4 regions of the Plantactinospora soyae genome follow, and region 4 is predicted to be linked to each of the others. Evidence: riboswitches for the same ligand, from Rfam matches in the RefSeq annotation. Region 4 holds a riboswitch; each other region holds the start of a gene.

Region 1 (4,719 bases), 7.4 Mb from region 4:
AGTGGGCCTGCTCGCCGTCGGAACCGGACTGCCGCTGGCCTTTCCGGGTCTGCCGCTGGTGCTCGGCGGCGGCATGGTCGTCTTCCTCGGCGCGGTGGTCGCGGCGCCGCTGCTGGTCCCCCGGGCGGTCCGGCTGGTCGGTTGGCTGCCGGCCCGGATCTTCGGCCCGGCGGTACGGCTGGCCGTCGCCAACGCCCGACGCAATCCGCGCCGGGCTGCCGCGACGACGTCGGCGCTGACCATCGGGGTGGCGCTGATGGCGATGTTCAGCGTGCTGCTGGCGACCGCCCGGGACCAGGCCGGCCGCGAGCTGACCGAGAACTTCCCGGTGGAGTTCGTGCTCGACCGGGTCCGGACCGACGGCGCCCCCTCGGCGGTACGCGGACCGCTGCCGGCCGGACTGGCGTCCCGGCTGCGGGCGGATCCGGCGTTCGCCACGGTCGCCGAGGTACGCCGGGCCACCGCTCCGCTGGACGCCGGGATCCGGATCTGGGCGGTCCCGCCGGAGCAGTTCCGTGGCCCGATCCGCCCCGAGGTGACCGCCGGCAGCCTGGCCGGGCTGGGTCCGGGGACGGTGGCGCTGAACCGGCAGTTCGCCCAGGAGCGCGGCCTGCGGATCGGCGACCGGCTGACCCTGGCCCCGTCCGGCCCGCTGACCGTGGTCGCGCTCTACGACGACGCGCCCACCGACGGTGCCGCCCTGGTCTCCTGGCCACAGTTCCTCGCCACGTACGGCGTCGGGGAGCCGGACCGGCTCCTCGTCGACCTGGCGCCCGGGGTGTCGACGGCGGCCGGCCGGCAGGTGATCGACACGGTGCTGGTCGACTATCCGGCGGTCCGGGTCCGTGGCCTCGCCGACCAGACGGACGCGCTGTCGGCGACCCTCGACGAACTGCTGGGCATCTTCGCGGCCCTGCTCGGCATGTCGGTGCTGATCGCGGTGCTGGGGATCGGCAACACCCTCGCGCTGTCGGTGTTCGAACGTCGCCGGGAGTCGGCCACCGTCCGGGCGCTGGGACTGTCCCGCCGACAACTGGTGGGCATGCTGCTGACCGAGGCGGCACTGGTCGCGGCGGTCGGGACGCTGTCCGGCACCGTCCTGGGGGCCGGCCTCGGCGTGGCGGCGGCGGTGGGCCTGATCGACAGCTACGGGCACGGGCTGCCGGCCGTACCGATCGGCCAGCTCGCCCTCTGCGCGGCGCTGGCGGCCACGGCGGCGGTCCTGGCCAGCCTGCTGCCGGCCCGGCGCGCCGGGCGGGCACCGATCGTTCCCGCCCTCGCCGACGACGGATGACGGGCCGTGGCGCGACGGAGGCGACGCAGGACGGGCGCCGAGGGGTACGGAGCGGCCCACTTCCTATCGTTTTCTGGATAGGAGGGCTCCCCGACCAACCCGGGCCCGGCAGTATCGGAGCGGGGCGGGCCGAGTGAGGAAGGGACGCGGGTGGGGGCAGGTCATGACCACGGGGGGCAGCTGACCCGCGCCTCGGAGCGGCACCTGGGGCGGTTGTGGGGTGCCTTCGCGCTCCTCGCCGCCCTGATGGTCGTCGAGGCGGCCGCCGCGCTGGTCACCGGGTCGCTGGCACTGCTCTCCGACGCAGGACACATGTTCACCGACGTACTCGGGATCGGGATGGCCCTGGCCGCGATCACGGCGGGGCGACGGGCCGTCGGCGACCCGCAGCGGACCTTCGGTCTCTACCGCCTGGAGGTACTGGCGGCGCTGGCCAACGCGGTACTGCTGTTCGGGGTGGCCCTCTACGTGCTGGTCGAGGCGGTACGACGGTTCGGCGACCCGCCCGAGGTGGCGGCCGGCCCGATGCTGGTGGTGGCGACGCTCGGACTGCTGGCCAACCTGGCGGCGTTCTGGCTGCTCCGGGCGGGGGCGCGGGAGAGCATCAACCTGCGCGGCGCCTACCTGGAGGTCCTCGGCGACCTGCTCAACTCGGCCGGCGTGATCGTCGCCGCCGTTGTGATCATCTTTACCGGCTGGCGCTGGGCCGACCCGATCGTGGCGCTGGCCGTCGGGCTGTTCATCCTGCCCCGCACCTGGCGTCTGGGCCGCAGCGCGGTACGCATCCTGGTGCAGGCCGCTCCGGAGCACCTCGACGTCGGCGCGGTCCGGACCCGGCTCTCCGACCTGCCCGGCGTCTGCGACGTACACGACCTGCACGTCTGGACCCTCACCTCCGGCATGGAGGTCGCCTCGGCGCACCTCACCCTGGACACCGGTGCGGAGGTCGCCGCCGTGCTCGCCGCGGCCCGTTCGGCGCTGCACGAGGACTTCCACATCTCGCACGCCACGCTCCAGGTCGAGCCGAGGACCGCGGCCGGCGGGTGTGGTCCCACGGACTGGTAGCCAGCGAGGCTCACCGATGGTTAGCCGCATCTTAAGTTTCGGCGTGTCACCGGTCGAATTTGTCCGGTTACATCCGTCCGAAACAGGAGAATTGGGGATCCAACCCCGAACACCGCCCGTGTCCCCGGGTGGCAACTGCCGGTAGGCTCGGCCCCGGTCTTCGCTAGGTGGCACCCTCCGGTGCCTGCGGGGGCCGTCGCCTAATCGCCACGCGCGAGCCGGGGAACCACGTACCAGGGGTGTATCCGCGTCAGCGGTAGGGATCTTCCGTCCCGAACCCGTCAGCTAACCCGGTCGGCGGCTGACGGAAGGAAGCTGTCATGCCGTTCCTGGCACCCACCCGAACGTCTCCGACCTTCGTCTGGCGCGCCCCGACATCCGCCCGGAAGGCGGTAGCACGGCTCGCCGCCGTGGCAACCACGATGCTCACCCTGGGCGCGCTCGTCGCGACCCTGGGCGCCACACCCGGGTACGCAGCACCCGGCCCACTGGCCCAGGCACCCAGCAGCAGTGAAGACGAGGGAGGCAGCGACAGCCTGCGCGAGCAGCTCCAGACGGCGAGCAAGGGCTACGTCACCGCCAAGAACAAGTTGGACAACTCCGTCAAACGACAGAAGGAACTGACCACCCGGCTCGGGACGCTGCGTACCGAGGTGACGACCCGGAGCGAACGGGTCGCCCAGTTGGCCGGGATGGCGTACCGGACCGGTCGACTGGGACAGGTATCCGCCCTGCTCAGCAGCGGTTCCCCGACCAGCCTGGTGGACCGGGCCGCCGCCCTCGACACGATCTCGGCGAACGAGAGCCGCGAGCTGCGCGGCCTGCGGGACAGCGTCGAGGAGGAGAGCCGGGCGAAGGAGGCACTCGACCAGGAGGTCCGCGAGCAGCGCAAGCAGGTCGAGGTGATGGAGACCCGCAAGAAGCAGGCCGAGAAGGCGCTCGCGGCGGCCAACAGCGGCGGATCCAGCTCCGGGATCAGCGGCAGCGGCTCGGCGTCGGCCAGGCCGGCGCCACGCAACTCCGACGGTTCCTTCCCGGACGAGTCGTGCAGCCTCAACGATCCGACCACCAGCGGGTGCATCACGGCCCGGACGCTGCACGCGCTGAACCAGGCCAAGGCGGCCGGCTTCACCCGCTTCGTCTCCTGCTTCCGCAGTGGCGGCAGCGGCGAGCACCCCAAGGGGCAGGCCTGCGACTTCGCCGCCCAGAAGGGTGGATTCGGCGGGGTGGCGACCGGCGGCGACCGGACGTACGGCAACAACCTGGCGGCGTACTTCGTGCGGAACGCCGACCGGCTCGGCGTGCTGTACGTGATCTGGTTCAAGCAGATCTGGCTGCCGAGCAGCGGTTGGAAGACCTACAACGGCGGTAACGGCGATCCGTCCAGCGACCACACGAACCACGTGCACCTGTCGATGAACTGAAAGCCGTCCGTCGGCACCGCCCGCCACCCCTGGGCGGTGCCGACGGGCCCGTTCGGCGTCCGTCACCCGGTGTTTTTCCAGGTGACGGACGCCGAACCGTAGGTGCTGCCAACCGGTGTCGGTACCGGTCGCCTCAGCAGCCGATCCGGGTCGAGCCCAGCGCGACGTCGTCGAACCACAGCGTGTCCGCGCCCTCGCCGTAGCTCTCCCAGCCCAACCGCAGGTCGGTCAGGTTCGGCCGCCAGTTCGCCCGGTTGAGCCACTGCCCGTCGACGTCGTGGGTCGGGGTGCCGTCCGCGGTCAGCCCCGTCACCGCCGAGCCGTCGACCCAGGTCGACAGCCGGCCCTGCGTACCGTCGACCATGAACTCGACACAGGTCCACCGGTTGACCGGCAGCGGAAGACTGAGTGCGACACCGTTCGGACTCTGCTCGGGCAGAGTGGCGTCGTCCGAGGCCCGGTTCCATTGCAGGGCGCCGTTCTGGCCGCCCATCCGCAGGTCACGGTTGCCGTCGTTGGCGTCCCGCATGGCCAGGAACGTCACGTGCTGGGTCGGCAGCGCGGTGGTGTGCCGGACCCAGAGTCGGGCGTACCGGACCGCGCCGAGCCCGCTCAGGTCCCGGCTCGACCGGACGAACACGTGGTTGCAGTAGCCGGCGGTGCCGTTGATCCGTACCGATCGGGTGCCCTGGCGGGCGACGGTGGTGTCGATGCTGGCGGTACCGGTCCCCTGACAGTCCGGGTAGTTCACGCTCCAGTCGCCGGACGGCGCGGACCCGGTCTGGTTCTCGAAGCCGTCGCAGAGCGCGGCGCTGCCGCAGCCGGCCGGCGGCCCGGTGGTCGGCGGAGGCGTGGTCGGCGGCGGGGTGGTCGGCGGGACCGTGGTCGGCGGCGGGGTGGTCGGTGGAGCCGTGGTCGGCGGGGTGGTCGGTCCGG
Region 2 (4,719 bases), 2.2 Mb from region 4:
ACGTCTGGCTGACCAGTACCTCCGACTCCGGCGGCCGTACGGTGACCCGTGGCCTGCAACAGCAGACGCCGGTCAGTTTCGCCGCCACCAGTCCGGGGGCGATCCACACCGTCACGGTCAACGAGAACACCCGCTACCAGCAGTTCGAGGGCGGCGGAGCGTCGATCACCGACACCACCGCGTACCTGCTGCGGGGCGGTCCGATCAGCGCGGCGACCCGGGACGCGGTGATGCGTCGGCTGTTCCATCCGACCGACGGCATCGGGCTCTCCTTCGTACGCAACCCGATCGGCGCCTCCGACCTGTCCCGGCCCGGCAACGTGTCGCTCGACGACACCTGCTGCAACCTGGGCGACTTCGGGGCGAACGGCTACGACACCAACGTCCGGCTGCTGACCGCGCAGGCCAGACAGCTCAACCCGGCCCTGCGGGTCAAGGGCGTGCCGTGGAGCGCGCCGGGGTGGATGAAGGACAACGGCCGGATGGACCAGATGGGCTGGCTGAGGTCGGAGTACTACCCGATGTACGCCCAGTACTTCGTGAGGTACGTCCAGTCGTACCAGGCCGCCGGGATCCCGGTGAACTACGTCTCGGTGCAGAACGAGCCGAACTGCTGCCAGGCCGGCAACCCGACCGCGATGAACTACCCGGGGATGAGCTGGAACTCGTCCGGGCTGCTGGAGTTCACCAAGAACCACCTGCTGCCGGCCTTCCGGGGTGCCGGGATCACCACCAAGGTGATGATCCACGACTGGAACTACGGCGACTGGGGCCAGATCGGCGCCGGCATCGTCTCGGACGCCGCGCTGCGCAACGATCCGCTGTTCGGCGGCATCGCCTGGCACGGCTACGGCGGCAGCCCGAGCGTCGGTACCCAGGTGCACGACCAGTACCCGTCGGTACGGCAGTTCAGCACCGAACACTCCGGCGGCACCTGGATCGGCAACCAGCACAACGAGGATCTGGCCGACATCGTCAACTACACCAGGAACTGGAGCGGCAGCGTCGTCAAGTGGAGCCTGGCGCTGAACCAGAGCATGGGCCCGCACAACGGTGGCTGCGACGTCTGCACCGGCCTGGTCACGGTGCAGGAGGGCGGCGCGCGCGCCGGTCAGGTCGACAACACCATCGAGTACTACACCACCGGACACCTCACCAAGTTCGTCAAGCCGGGCGCGTACCGGATCGACTCGACCGCCAACGGCACGGTGCAGAACGTCGCCTGGATCAACCCGGACGGCTCCAAGGCGCTGATCGCGCACAACGGCGGCACCGGCGCACAGTCGGTTCGGGTGGTCTGGGGCGGACAGTCGTTCACGTACACCCTGCCGGCCCGGACCACGGCGACCTTCACCTGGTCGGGTACCCAGTCCGGTGGCGGGGGCGGCGGTGGCCGGACCGGGACGATCGTCGGCCTCGGCGGGAAGTGCCTGGACGTCGCCGGAGCGAGCAGCCTCGACGGCACCGCGGTCCAGATCTACGACTGCAACGGCTCCGCCGCCCAGCAGTGGACCCTCGGCACCGACGGCACCGTCCGAGCTCTCGGCAAGTGCCTGGACGTCCGGGACAACTCCGTGGCGAACGGGGCCCGGACCCAGCTCTGGAGCTGCACCGGGGCCGCCAACCAGCGCTGGACCGCCACGGCGGGCCGTGACCTGACCAGTGCCAGCGCGAGCAAGTGTCTCGACGTGGTGGACAACAACCCGGCCAACGGCACGCCGGCCCAGCTCTGGACCTGCACCGGCGCCGCCAACCAGAAGTGGACCGTCCCGGCGGCCTGACCGGTGGGTCCGCCGGGACGACCCGGCAGGAAGCCCGGCAGGACTCCTGCCGGGCTTCCTTCTTGGCTCCATACCGACGGCAGCGGCCCGGAGATCGCCGTCACCGGTACGCCGAGGGCCACGCCTGCGATCGGAGTTGATCAGGGCGGCCTCAGTCGGGCGTCTCCGACTCGAACAGCCTGCGGTACTCGCCGTAGCCCTCACGCTCAAGGTCGGCCAATGCGATGAAGTGGAGCGCGGCGGAGTTCATGCAGTAACGAAGGCCGCCCTGCTCTGCCGGGCCGTCGTCGAACACGTGGCCGAGATGACTGTCGCCGTGCGCCGACCGGGCCTCGGTACGCGCCATGCCGTGACTCGTGTCGCGGATCATGACCACGTTCTCCGGTACGATCGGGGCGGTGAAACTCGGCCAGCCGGTACCGCTGTCATATTTGTCGACAGAGGCGAACAATGGTTCACCGGAAACCACGTCGACGTAGATTCCCGGCTCCTTGTTGTCCCAATAGACATTGCCGAAGGCTCGCTCCGTTCCGTTCTCCTGGGTGACCTGATACTGTTCCGGCGACAACCGGGAGATGACGTCCGGGTCCTTACGATATTCGCGCGGCACAGTAGTTCCTCCTCCGCTGACATAACGTCCGGTGCCAGGCCGCCTACCCGGGGCGCCCGCCCGGAAACCGCCAGGAACGGTGACACGTCGACCAGATCGACCAACCGTGTCCCATTTCGTACGGCGGTTCCCGGTTGCCTGCCTCGGCGACCCCCAATTCCTGCCGGCGATGCCACTCGGCGCCCGGTGTCGCGTTCCGGAATGGCTGTCTCTTCTGGAAGGCGACGCCTGCTATCCGCCTGACGGCGAATGCAATCGATCACATCCCTGATGCGGGGCTTGGTGGTCGAGAAGTCGGACCGTAGCCTCGCATATCCGGGCTCGGTCATCAGTCATCAAACCGTGATGACACCGGGCCGGACCGCTCAATCGCAGATCGTTGCGAGCCGGGGACCCATTCCACACCTTGGGGTGAATCCGTAGGACGCTTCAGGCGACCGCGGAAGGGCGCATCTTTCCCGCCCGAACCCGTCAGCTAACCCGGTAGGCGGCAGCGGAAGGAGAAATGCACGTGCGTCTCCCCGGTCCCGATGTGCACCGAATTCGCGGCCTGTTCGGACCCACCGCGCCGCGCCGAGGCCAGAAGATGGCGCTGCTGTCGGCGGCGCTGCTGACCGCGGCGACGGCCGCCACGGCCGGCGCCCTGCTGCCGGGGGCCACCGCTCCCGGCCCGGCCGTCACCTCGGATTCGCTGGTCATGGGTGCTGCGGTGGCCGACCGGGACACGGCCGCAAAGCCCACCCGACCCGCCGTTCCGGCGGGCCCCGCCGAAAAGACCCTGGACACCTCGTTCGAGTACCAGATCAACTTCTACTACTGCGGCCCGGCCGCCGTGCACAACGCGTTGACCGCACGCGGCATCGACGTCAGCCAGCAGGATCTCGCCAACGGGCTGGGCACCACGGTCCACGGCACCGCGTCCGCCTTCGACACCACCCGGATGCTCAACGGCGCCATCGGCAGCCAGGTGTACCAGACGCGGGAGATCTCGGACGAGGACGCCACACCCGCTCAGATGGATCAGTTGCAGGCTGACGCCGTACACGCGATCGGCAGCGGCTATGCCGTCGTGGCCAACATCATCGGCGGCGCGACCGACGCCGACGGGGTCTGGCACGACTTCCCGGGTGGCCACTACGTCACGATCATCGGCTACGGCGACAACGGTCGGACCGTCAAGATCGCCGACGGCTCCGGCATGTACGGCCCCAGCACCTACTGGATGAGCACGATCGACATGACCAACTGGATCGCCACCCGCGGCTACTCCACGGTCGCCTGATCGCGAACGGGGTCCGGACGCGGCCCTGGAACCGCACCGGCGCCGCCAACCAGAACTGCACCATCCCGGCGCGGCCTGACCGGAACCACGCCCCGGATCGCACGCCCGGCAGGAAGCCCGGCAGGAGGAGTCCTGCCGGGTTTCCCTCCTGTCTCCGGCCAGCCGGCGTTGCTTGACTTTGCCGCATGACGCGAACATGGAATGCCATCGCTCGCACCGTTCTCGCCGGTGGACTCATCGGCGCCGCCGCCCTGGCCGGCCCCGCACCCGGGGTCGCCGCCTCGACCGCACCCCTACAGCCGCTCCGGGTGGCGAACGCGGGCGCCTCCGTGCTCGACCTGCTGCCGGCCGCCACCAGTGACCGGATGACCGCACAGATCCCCCTGATCGATGCCGCGAGCATCATCCGCACCGCGATCGAGACCGGGAACTCCACCGGCTACGCCGGCATCGGCCTGGTCGACGACCACGTCACCCTGTGGTGGAAGGGACAGCTTCCGGCCAGCGTCGCCACGACGGTGGAAAGTGCCCGCCGGACCGCACCGGTCGAGGTGGTCGACGCGACGTACTCGCAGGTCGAGCTGAAGGCGGCCGCCGCCAGGCTCGACCCGGCGGTCCGGGCGAACCCGAAGGACGCCGCACACGCGGTGAAGCTCCGGACCGACGGTAGCGGCCTGGAGATCGCCGTCACGGGTACGCCGAACGCCACGCTCCCGAAGCTGCCGGCCACCGGCGTACGGACCACTGTCGTGGCGCGGCAGCCGATGGTCCCGCGCTCCCGGGAGGACGACGCCGCCCCGTGGAACGGCGGAGCCCGGATCTGGGCCAGCTACGGCTGCACCTCGGGCTTCGGGGTCCGGGACGCCGGTTCCGGGGCCAACTACCTGCTCACCGCCGGGCACTGCAGCGAGGTCGGCGAAGAGTGGCGGGACGGCACCGGTACGCCGATCGGACCGGCCACGCACAAGAACCAGGACCACGACACGATGCTGATCTCGACGGCCACGGCCGGTGGCGATGTCTACACCGGTGGGTCGAACGACGAG
Region 3 (4,719 bases), 1.9 Mb from region 4:
CCGAGGAGGTCACCCAGCACCTCCAGGTAGGCGCCGCGCAGGTTGATGCTCTCCTTGGCCCCGCTACGCAACAGCAGGAAGGCCACCACGTTCACGGCCAGGCCGCCGACGGCGACGACCAGCATCGGCCCGGCCGCCACCTCGGGCGGATCGTCAAACCGGCGGACCGACTCCACCAGTACGAAGATCGCCACTCCGGAGAGCAGCACCGCGTTCGCCAGCGCGGCGAGCACCTCCAGGCGGTACAGCCCGAAGGTGCGCTGTGGATCGTTCGACGCGCGGCCGGCGGCGATGATCGCCGCGAGTGCCATGCCGATGCCCAGTACGTCGGTGAACATGTGTCCGGCGTCCGAGAGCAGCGCGAGCGAGCCGGTCAGCCAGGCGGCGACGGCCTGCACCACCATATAGACGGCCAACATCCCGAAGGCCAACCAGAGCGGTCGGCGATGCCGCTCCCCCGCCCACGCCTGCGGAGTTGCGTGCGCGTGTCCGGCGCCCATCTGTGGCCCCCTCCCCGGGCCGGCCCCCGCCGTCCCGGGAAACAACGTATGCGGACATCGCTATGTATGCAAGTTGAAAGTGGATGTCACCACGCAACCGCCCCGCCACCCGGAGTGGGTGGCGGGGCGGTTGCGGTTGGTACGGGGTGTTGCGTGCGATCGCTTACAGCATCGACATGTGCACGTGGTCGGTGTGGTCACTCGGACCGCTGTACGACTTCCAGCCGGTGGCCGGGAACCAGATCTCCTTGTACCAGATCACGTAAAGGATGCCCAGCCTGTCGGCGTTGCGGACCAGGAAGGCGGTAAGGTCGTTGCCGTACTTCATCTGATCGTCGTTCGCGGCCCGACTGAAGCCGGAGTTCTTCAACGACCAGTCACAGGCCCGACCCTTGGGATGCTCGAAGGGGCCGCCGTCGCGGTGGCAACCGACGAACCTCTTGAAGCCCGCCCGCCGAACCTCGTTGTACGCGTGCAGGGTCCGGGACGTGACGCATCCGTTGGTGGTCGGATCGTCCCTGTTGCATCCCTCCCCCGGGAAGCCGTCCGCCATCCCCGGCCCCGGCCGGGCGACCGCCGACTTGGCGTCCACGAGGCCCCGGTCGGGGCGCGACCTGCCGCCGACCAGCGAGAGGGCCTTCTCGGCCTCCTGCCGCTGCTTCTTGATGATCTTTTCCTGCGCGGCCTGCTTGGCGACCTCGGCGTCGACCGCCGCCTTGGTCTGGCTGACCTGCTCACGCGCCTGGTTCAGGGCCCGGAGCTTCTGATTGTTGAACAGGTTCAGCTCGTCCAGCGCGGCGGCCCGGTCGACGAACGAGTCGGTCGAGGCGCTGTTCAGCAACATCGACACGGCACTGAGCTTGCCGCTGCGGTACGACTCAGCGGCGATCTTGCTCGCCTCCGGAGCGAGCGCCGCCAGCCTGGCCTCCGCCTTTTTGAGGTCTCCGGCGAGCTGCGACTGCCGCTGCCTGGACTTCTTGACCGCGGCCTGGGCCTCCGCGTACCGCCTACCAGTGGTGGCGAGTACGTCACCGAGGATCGGCGAGTCGACGTCCTCCTTGGGAGCCGCCGGCTTCGGTGAGGCCGGCGCCGCCGACGCTGCCGACGGAACCACGATCAGTGCTGCGGCGGTGAGCAGTGCCAGGGCAGTCGCCAGCGATCGGCGTAGGGGTGCCCTCACATGTATCCCTTCCGTCGGCCGCCGACCGGGTTAGCTGACGGGTTCGGGATGGAAGAGGTCCCTACCGCTCGCGCGGATTCACCCCACGTGCTTGGGTCCCCGGTTCGCCGGGTGGCGATTAGGCGGCGATCAGCGCCGGCACCACGTGGTATCCGGCGACTATGAACGGCAGACAGCATACCTGGTTTCACTTCCAGAATGGCAAGACCCGATTGGCGACAAAAGCGTTGTCAGTCAACAACTATCAGTAATCATGGCGTGGCAGATCCATCGAAGAACATCCTTTGAGTCGCCGTTATCGACATACTGCTGTCGGCTATTTACCTAGCGCATGGACGGCAACCCGCCGACCGCTCCGAGAGATGTCCTATTTGACCGGTCGACGATTACCGACCACCTGCGACAAACCGCAGGTCAGAGCGGTTTGAGGCGGCAGGTCGACGGATCCACGGCCGGAGGTCGGCGACCGGGCGGCGACCGCGACTACCGCCGCCGCAGCGCCGCGGCGCCGAGCACCGCGCCGACGGTCGCGGCGGCGACCAGCCCGGCGGCGAGCAGACCCCGGTGCTGCGACAACCACAGTTGTGGACTGCGCGCCCCGGACCGCCGGTCGAACGAGCCGTGCGCTCCCGGGTCCACCCCACCGCCGTCGTCCAGCGGGTGCCACAGGTTGCTCGGCCGGTCTGGATCGGCCGGCTGGTCGGTCTGCTGCCCCGAGTAGCCCGAGCGGGCCAGATAGCGATCGAGCAGGCCGGGTACGCACCGGTTGGCCAGGATGGTGCCGACGGTGGAGGCACCCACCCAGTACTCCCGGCGCTGCGGTCTGTCGGCCGCGTAGACGATGGCCTGGGCGGCGACCTCGGGCTGGTAGATCGGTGGCACCGGCTGGGGCCGGTTACGCAGCCGGGACAGCACCCAGTCGAACTGCGGGGTGTTCACCGCCGGTAGGTGCACCATGGTCACGCGCACCGGACTGCGATCGTGCAGAAGTTCACAGCGTAGCGACTCGGTGAAGCCGACGATCGCGTGTTTAGCGCCACAATAGGCGGACTGTAGCGGAATCGACCGGTACGCCAGTGCGGATCCCACCTGCACGATGGTGCCGGACCCCGGGGCACCATCCGCCGGAGCGCGGCCTGGGTGCCGTACACGTAACCGAGATAGCAGACCTCCGTCACCCGGCGGAACTCCTCCGGACCGATCTCCGAAAACGGCGCGAACACCGACGCGAAAGCGTCGTTCACCCAGAGATCGATCGGTCCGAGTTCACTCGTCGCCCGGTCGGCCGCCGCCTCCACCTGGGAATGGTCCGACACGTCGGTCTCGATCGGCAGCGCGACGCCCCCGTTGGCCCGTACGTCCTCGGCGGCGGCACGCAGCCCCGTTCCGCCCCGGGCCAGCAGGGCAAGTCGCATTCCCCGTCGGGCCAGCAGACGTGCCGTGGCCCGGCCCACTCCCGCGCTCGCTCCGGTGATCACCGCCACCCCCGGCGCAGGTCGGGCACGCATCCGTCGTCTCCTCTGTCCATCCTGGCCGCCGGACCCCTCGCCGCCGGGGACCAGCTCGCGCCACACCGGGCCCCGGCCCCGCCCCGGGCCCCACCAGCGCCACTGCCGGCACGCTGGCCTGCCCGGCTACCCGGGATCCGGCCCGCCAAACGTCGGGCGTCCGGTGCCAGCCGTGCGGATCGGGAAACGAACCCCCCACCTGCCCACTCCACCCGTCCGGGTGAGGGTGAAGGCGGCTGTCGCGGGTACCCGGCCGGCGATGGTGAGGCGGGTGGAGGAACGAGTGCGGGCACGCGCGGTACCGGCGACAACGGTCGGTGCCGCGCTGGCCGCCCAGGCCGTACCGGCTCTGACCGTGCTGCCCGGCGTACGACTCCGGTTCTTTCCCCGGCTCAGCGGCCGGGGCGCCCCGGGCCACGTCGCGCTGACCTTCGACGACGGCCCCGACCCGGCCTCGACCCCGCTCTTCCTCGAGGCACTGGCCGCGCACGGTACCCGCGCGACGTTCTTCCTGCTCGGCTCCATGCTCGCCCGGGCCCCGGAACTCGGCCTGGACCTCGCCGCCGCCGGCCACGAGGTGGCGGTGCACGGCTGGGCACACCAGAATCTGCTCCTGCGCGGTCCGCACGCGACCTACCGCGACCTGGCCCGGACCCGCGAGCTGATCGGGGCGGTGACCGGCCGGACCCCCCGGTTCTTCCGGCCACCGTACGGCGTGTTCAGCACCGCGGCGCTGATGGCCGCCCGCCGGCTGGACCTGACGCCGGTGCTCTGGACCTGCTGGGGTCGGGACTGGACCCGTACGGCGACCCGCTCGTCCGTGCTCGACACGCTGCGGGGCGGCCTGACCGGGGGCGGGACGGTGCTGCTGCACGACTCCGACTGCACCTCCGCGCCCGGCGCCTGGCGGGCCAGCCTCGCCGCCCTGCCCCACCTGTTGGAGGAGTGCCTGAGCCGGGGCTGGCGGGTCGGGCCGCTCGGCGAGCACCGCTGAACGGCCCGGCCGAATAGGCCTCAGCCCACCCGGTCGGTCAACTCCCCGGGCGACGCCTCGGCCCGGCTGCCGGGCACGGTTGCCGGAGCCGGACCGGCACCGGCCGGAACGGGTTCGCTGCTCGGCTGCCTGATCCGCGCGACCATGCCGATGTGCGCCCGCCGGGCGACCCGGAGCGCGGCGAACAGGCTGTAGCCCCCGTGACCGACGATCCGGTGCTTGAGCCCGAGCGCTCCGCCGGGCGGCCGGTAACCGCCGGCCGGCAGGTGTGCGCGGTATCGGGCCACGATCTCGGCGAAGAACTCCCGGCGCCGGTCCGGCGGCACCCGACGGGGATGGCCGAGAACCTGGAGCAGGTGCCAGATCATCCGCTGGAAGATCAGGTGACGCAGTTCGGCCGGTACCGTCGGATCGGCGGCCAGCCGCGCCAGGACCCGGTCCCAGTGGGCGAAGACCTCGAAGTGGCGCTCGCTGACCGTCGAGGTGATCGCCCCACCGGGCCGCTGCCGGTACGCGTAACAGCAGCGGTCCAGCAGG
Region 4 (4,719 bases):
CCGGCCGCGTCGCAGCCGGTGAAGGCCGGCCGGTTGGTGGCGAAGTCCGGGTCGATGGTGACCAGGCCGGTGCGGGACGTGCCGGTGCTCCAGAACGGGGAGCGGAGCAGGTCGAAGTAGTGCGACCAGTCCCAGTACGGCCCCGGGTCCCAGTGCATGCCCCGGACGTTGGCCGGCAGGATCCCGGGCACGTTGTCGTGACCGATGATGTGCTGGCGGTCCAGCGGGATGTCGTACCGGTCGGCGAGGTGGCGGACCAGCTTGGCCGAGGTCCGGTACATCGCCTCGGTGTACCAGGTGCCCTGGGCGGCGAAGCCCTCGTGTTCCAGCCCGATCGCCTTGGCGTTGACGTACCAGTTGCCGGCGTGCCAGGCGACGTCCTTCGCCTTCACGTGCTGCGCGATGTGCCCGTCCGCCGAACGCAGCGTGTACTGCCAGCTCACGTAGGTGGGATCCTGCACCAGCCGGAGCGTGGTGTCGTAGCTCCCCTCGGTGTCGTGGATGACGATGTACTCGATCTTCTGTCGTGCCGGCCGGTCGGACAGGTCGTGGTTGCCGTAGTCGCCGGCCCCGAACGCCTGGTAGGGCGCGGGGATCCACTCGCAGGAGATGTCGCGCGGGCACTCCAGCCCGTCCGGCCGGGCGGGCTTGCGCAGGCCGAGCCGGTCCAGCCAGGACCGGGCCGGAACGAGTCCGGGGTGGGCGGCCAGGACGATCCGGTGGCCGTCGTCGGTGGTCCGGGCCGCACCCTCGGTGACGGTCCGGTACACCTCGTCGGCGAAGGTACGTGCCGCGTCGGCGCTGTCGCTGCCGGCGTACCGGGCCACCGCGCCGTACCAGGCCGCGGGGTCGCTGGTCCGGCCGGTCGGTCCGGCGAGCGCCTTCTGGTACGACGCGAGCAGCGCCGCCCCGCCCCGGATGTTCACCGCCGGTTCGGTGCGCAGTGCCCGTTCGTCGACCCCGGTCAGCGCGGCGGCGGCGTCGAGGGTCTGCGCCCCCGGAGCGGCCGGTGGCGCGGTCGCCCTGTCGGTGGGAGTCCGCTCGGGCGCGCTGGGGTGCGCGGCTGCGGCGGGCCGGGCACTGTCACCGCGCCGGTCCTCGCCGTGCTCGTGCGGTGCTGCGGGCAACCCGCGCAGGTACTCGGCGTCGGTGAGGTGCATCGGGCCGTACCCGCCGCTGGTGCTCGGCGTGCCGGCGTTGGTGTCCCAACGGGACTCCAGATAGGAGACGCCGAGTAGAACGCTCTCGGGTACGCCGAACTCGGTCGCGGCGGCGGCGTACTCCTGTTGCCGGCCGTCGGACGCCGGGGCGGCCGCCGGCGCGGGGCCGGACGGCACCAGTGCGACGGCGCCGACCATGGCGGTGCCGAGCGCGATTCTCCTGCTCAACGGCATTGTCGTTCGAGGCATCGAACCTCCATTCGCCGGGGGTGGGCTTGAAGATCACCCTCCACCCGGGACCGGCGTCCGTCAATAGCTGCCGGTCAGGCTCACCGCGATGTAGGAAATCTTCACCTATTTCCCAGGGCGTTCGGACACCTGTTCGCTCGCACCCTCAGCGAGCGTCCAGATACATAACGAATCGACTCGAATCATGGGTTGCGTTTGAATAACAGGCTTCTCTAATGTTGGGGACCGTCGGAGACGACGGCCTGCCGCCCATCCGGGCGGCGACGTCTCTACACCGCCGAATCGTCGAGAATCAGCGAACCGGGGACCCGGGCACCATGGGGTGAATCCGCGCGTCAGCGGTAGGGCGAATCTCTTCCCGCCCGAACCCGTCAGCTAACCCGGTAGGCGGGCTTACGGAAGAAGGAGTACGGACCCCGGTGGCTGCCCCTGCCCCGCGGTCGCCCTCCCTCCGGTCGGTTTCGACTGGCCAAGGGACGGCGACACCGCCTTTGCGAAGGTCCATTCTCGCCGCCGCATTCGCCGTGCTGGCCAGCGTCGCCGTGCTGTTCGTGGGCACCACGCCGGCCCTCGCCGAACCCACGGTGGCCGAGATCGAAAAGCAGATCGACACCGCCTGGCGCAAGCTGGAGCCGGTCGTCGAGAAGCACAACGCCACCCGGCAGGACCTGACCGCGAAGAAGGCCCAGGCCAAGACCCTGCGGAACAAGATCGCCCCGCTCCAGTCGCAGATCGACGCCGCGATGGACCGGGTGAGCGAGTTCGCGGTGGAGGCGTACAAGGGCGACAAGGCCTCGTCGCTCAACGCCCTGCTGACCAACAAGTCGCCGGCCGCGCTCGTCGGCCAACTCTCGGTGCTCGACCAGTTCGCCCGTCAGCAGCAGCGCGACGTGCAGGCGGTGATCGACCTCAGGGACAAGTACGACGCCCAGAAGCGCCCGCTGGACACCCTGGTCAACCAGCTCACCAAGACCGAGGCCGAGCTGGCCAAGAAGAAGAAGGAAATCGACGCCGAGGTCGACAAGCTGCAGAAGCTGCGGATCCAGGCGTACGGCAACGGTTCCGCCGGTCCGCTCGCCCCGGCGCCCTGCCCGGCCACCTACCCGGGTGGCAACGCCGGCAAGGCGGTCAAGTTCGCCTGCCAGCAGATCGGCAAGCCGTACGTGTGGGGTGCCGAAGGCCCGAGCTCGTACGACTGCTCCGGCCTGACCCTGGCCGCCTGGGCCAAGGGCGGTGTTTCGCTGCCGCACAACGCCCGCGCCCAGCGGGGCAAGGTCAAGTCGGTCAGCCGCTCCGAACTCCGCCCCGGCGACCTGGTCTTCTACTACGCCGACCTCAGCCACGTCGGAATGTACGTCGGAGGCGGTTGGATCGTGCACGCCTCCCGGGCCGGCGAACCGGTCAAGATGAAGCGGATGGACGACGGCGAGATCCACAGCTTCGGCAGACCTGGCTGATTCAGTCCGATCGGTCGACCGGAGGAGGGACCCGGAAGACCGAGTTGTACGCGGAAGAACCCCCGTCGCAACCATGCGGCGGGGGTTCTGTCCTTCTCGGGCGGGCCGTACGAGCCCGCGGCGTGCTCCGGTCGGGTCAACTCCGCCTGGCGGCGTCCGGGACGCTGTAGGCGGGCCTCAGCGGGTGGGCCAGGTGTGCCAGTTCTGCCACGAACGGCTCGGGGTCGGTCCGCGCTGCCCCTGGTAGCGCGAACCGTAGACGGCCGAGCCGTACGGGTGCGCGGACGGCGACGAGAGTCGGAAGATGCAGAGCTGACCGATCTTCATCCCGGGCCACAACCTGATCGGCAGGTTGGCGACGTTCGACAGCTCCAGGGTGACGTGACCGGAGAACCCGGGGTCGATGAAGCCCGCGGTCGAGTGGGTGAGCAACCCGAGCCGGCCCAGACTGGATTTGCCCTCCAGTCTGCCGGCGAGCTGGTCGCCGAGCGAGATCGCCTCAAGGGTCGACGCGAGCACGAACTCGCCGGGGTGCAGCACGAACGGCTCGCCGTCCGGCACGTCGACCAGCGAGGTCAGCTCGTCCTGCTGGATCGCCGGGTCGATGTGGGTGTAGAGGTGGTTGTTGAAGACTCGGAACAGGCGATCCAGACGTACGTCGATGCTCGACGGCTGCATCAGCGCGGGTTCGAAGGGCTCAAGCGCGAGGGTGCCCGCCTTGATCTCGATCACTAGGTCGTGGTCAGAGAGCAGCACCGTGCCACCTTAGCGACTTCCCGGACCGGGCTCGGCCGTGACCTGCCGAAGTGCGGGTCGGGGTAGGTGATCGAACATATGTTCGATAGAATGTTCCCATGGCATCCTGGTCCGAATTCGCCTCCGACGAGCCCCGTCTCGCCGACGCGATCCGCGTCCTCATCCAGCAGTACGGGCCGGGTCTCGGCTACCTGGCGACCGTGCGCGCCGATGGTGGGCCGCGCGTGCACCCGGTCTCCCCGGTCATCACCGACGAGGGGATGTTCTGTTTCGTGGTCGACTCGCCCAAGCGCCGTGATCTCGAACGGGACGGCCGCTACGCGTTGCACTCGTTCCCACCGGAGGACAGCGACGACGAGGCCTACGTGGCTGGCCGGGCCCGCCCGGTGACCGACCAGACCCGGGTGGACCAGCTCGCCGGCAACCTGAGGGCCGCCCCTCAGGTCGACTGGCGGCTGTTCGAGTTCACGGTCGACGTGGCGATGCTGTCCCGGCACGGCAGCAACGGAGCCACCCCGCTGGCGGGCGACCGTTCCGAGCGCCCGGCGGTGCAGGTCTGGCTGGATCCGGCCGGCGCCACCCCGGCCGTCGGGCCGAAACGGAGGATCCGGCACCGGGCCGCCGCCGAGGAGCCGGTGCCGGCACCCTGACCGGAGCGGAACTACGACTCGCGGAGCGCCTTCCACGCCTTCAGCATCCGGAGCGCCTGCCCGTACGTGAACTGGCTCATGCAGGCGTCGACGGAGTAGTCCATGAAGTTGTGGATCGGGTCGAGGCCGGGCCTGGTGGGGCAGCTGTCGCGCCCCGCCGGGCAGCCGAATGCCGGCACCGCCTCCGGGGGCGTGTCGAACACCTGGTCGCCCCGACCGGCGCAGCCCTCCTGGAAGGTGTGGTAGAGATTCAGCCAGTGGCCGATCTCGTGGGTGGCCGTGTCCCCCGCGTTGTACGGCGTCGCCGTACCGCCCGGCAGCGACTCGGAGAGCACCACCACGCCGTCCAGCCGGTCGAACCTCCGCTCCGGGAAGGTGGCCCAGCCGAGCAGCTCCTCGTCCAGGAGCCCGGTGTAGAGGTTGAGGGTGTCCTTTCCGCCGACCCGG

The links. A riboswitch is a leader RNA that binds a small molecule or an ion and turns the genes downstream of it on or off. The one in region 4 is predicted to bind cyclic di-AMP.
Region 1: linked by a shared signal. The riboswitch ahead of H4W31_RS41195 (coiled-coil domain-containing protein) and the one ahead of H4W31_RS09275 (C40 family peptidase) in region 4 are both predicted to bind cyclic di-AMP.
Region 2: linked by a shared signal. The riboswitch ahead of H4W31_RS19000 (C39 family peptidase) and the one ahead of H4W31_RS09275 (C40 family peptidase) in region 4 are both predicted to bind cyclic di-AMP.
Region 3: linked by a shared signal. The riboswitch ahead of H4W31_RS00685 (coiled-coil domain-containing protein) and the one ahead of H4W31_RS09275 (C40 family peptidase) in region 4 are both predicted to bind cyclic di-AMP.

The regions. Positions count from the first base shown of each region.
Region 1 is NZ_JADBEB010000001.1:9,449,833-9,454,551, forward strand. Features, by position in the region: gene H4W31_RS41185 (ABC transporter permease) at 1-1,294, shown strand, start outside; gene H4W31_RS41190 (cation diffusion facilitator family transporter) at 1,445-2,359, shown strand; cyclic di-AMP (ydaO/yuaA leader) riboswitch at 2,547-2,675, shown strand; gene H4W31_RS41195 (coiled-coil domain-containing protein) at 2,680-3,783, shown strand; gene H4W31_RS41200 (cellulose-binding domain-containing protein) at 3,917-4,719, opposite strand, start outside.
Region 2 is NZ_JADBEB010000001.1:4,244,786-4,249,504, reverse strand. Features, by position in the region: gene H4W31_RS19010 (lectin) at 1-1,781, shown strand, start outside; gene msrB (peptide-methionine (R)-S-oxide reductase MsrB) at 1,933-2,391, opposite strand; cyclic di-AMP (ydaO/yuaA leader) riboswitch at 2,744-2,896, shown strand; gene H4W31_RS19000 (C39 family peptidase) at 2,903-3,673, shown strand; gene H4W31_RS18995 (cellulose binding domain-containing protein) at 3,859-4,719, shown strand, end outside.
Region 3 is NZ_JADBEB010000001.1:162,076-166,794, forward strand. Features, by position in the region: gene H4W31_RS00680 (cation diffusion facilitator family transporter) at 1-500, opposite strand, end outside; gene H4W31_RS00685 (coiled-coil domain-containing protein) at 664-1,680, opposite strand; cyclic di-AMP (ydaO/yuaA leader) riboswitch at 1,684-1,815, opposite strand; partial or broken gene H4W31_RS00690 (SDR family oxidoreductase) at 2,164-3,188, opposite strand; gene H4W31_RS00695 (polysaccharide deacetylase family protein) at 3,460-4,182, shown strand; gene H4W31_RS00700 (glycosyltransferase family 2 protein) at 4,203-4,719, opposite strand, start outside.
Region 4 is NZ_JADBEB010000001.1:2,081,590-2,086,308, forward strand. Features, by position in the region: gene H4W31_RS09270 (N-acetylmuramoyl-L-alanine amidase) at 1-1,409, opposite strand, end outside; cyclic di-AMP (ydaO/yuaA leader) riboswitch at 1,675-1,816, shown strand; gene H4W31_RS09275 (C40 family peptidase) at 1,901-2,866, shown strand; gene dcd (dCTP deaminase) at 3,044-3,622, opposite strand; gene H4W31_RS09285 (pyridoxamine 5'-phosphate oxidase family protein) at 3,721-4,272, shown strand; gene H4W31_RS09290 (zinc metalloprotease) at 4,284-4,719, opposite strand, start outside.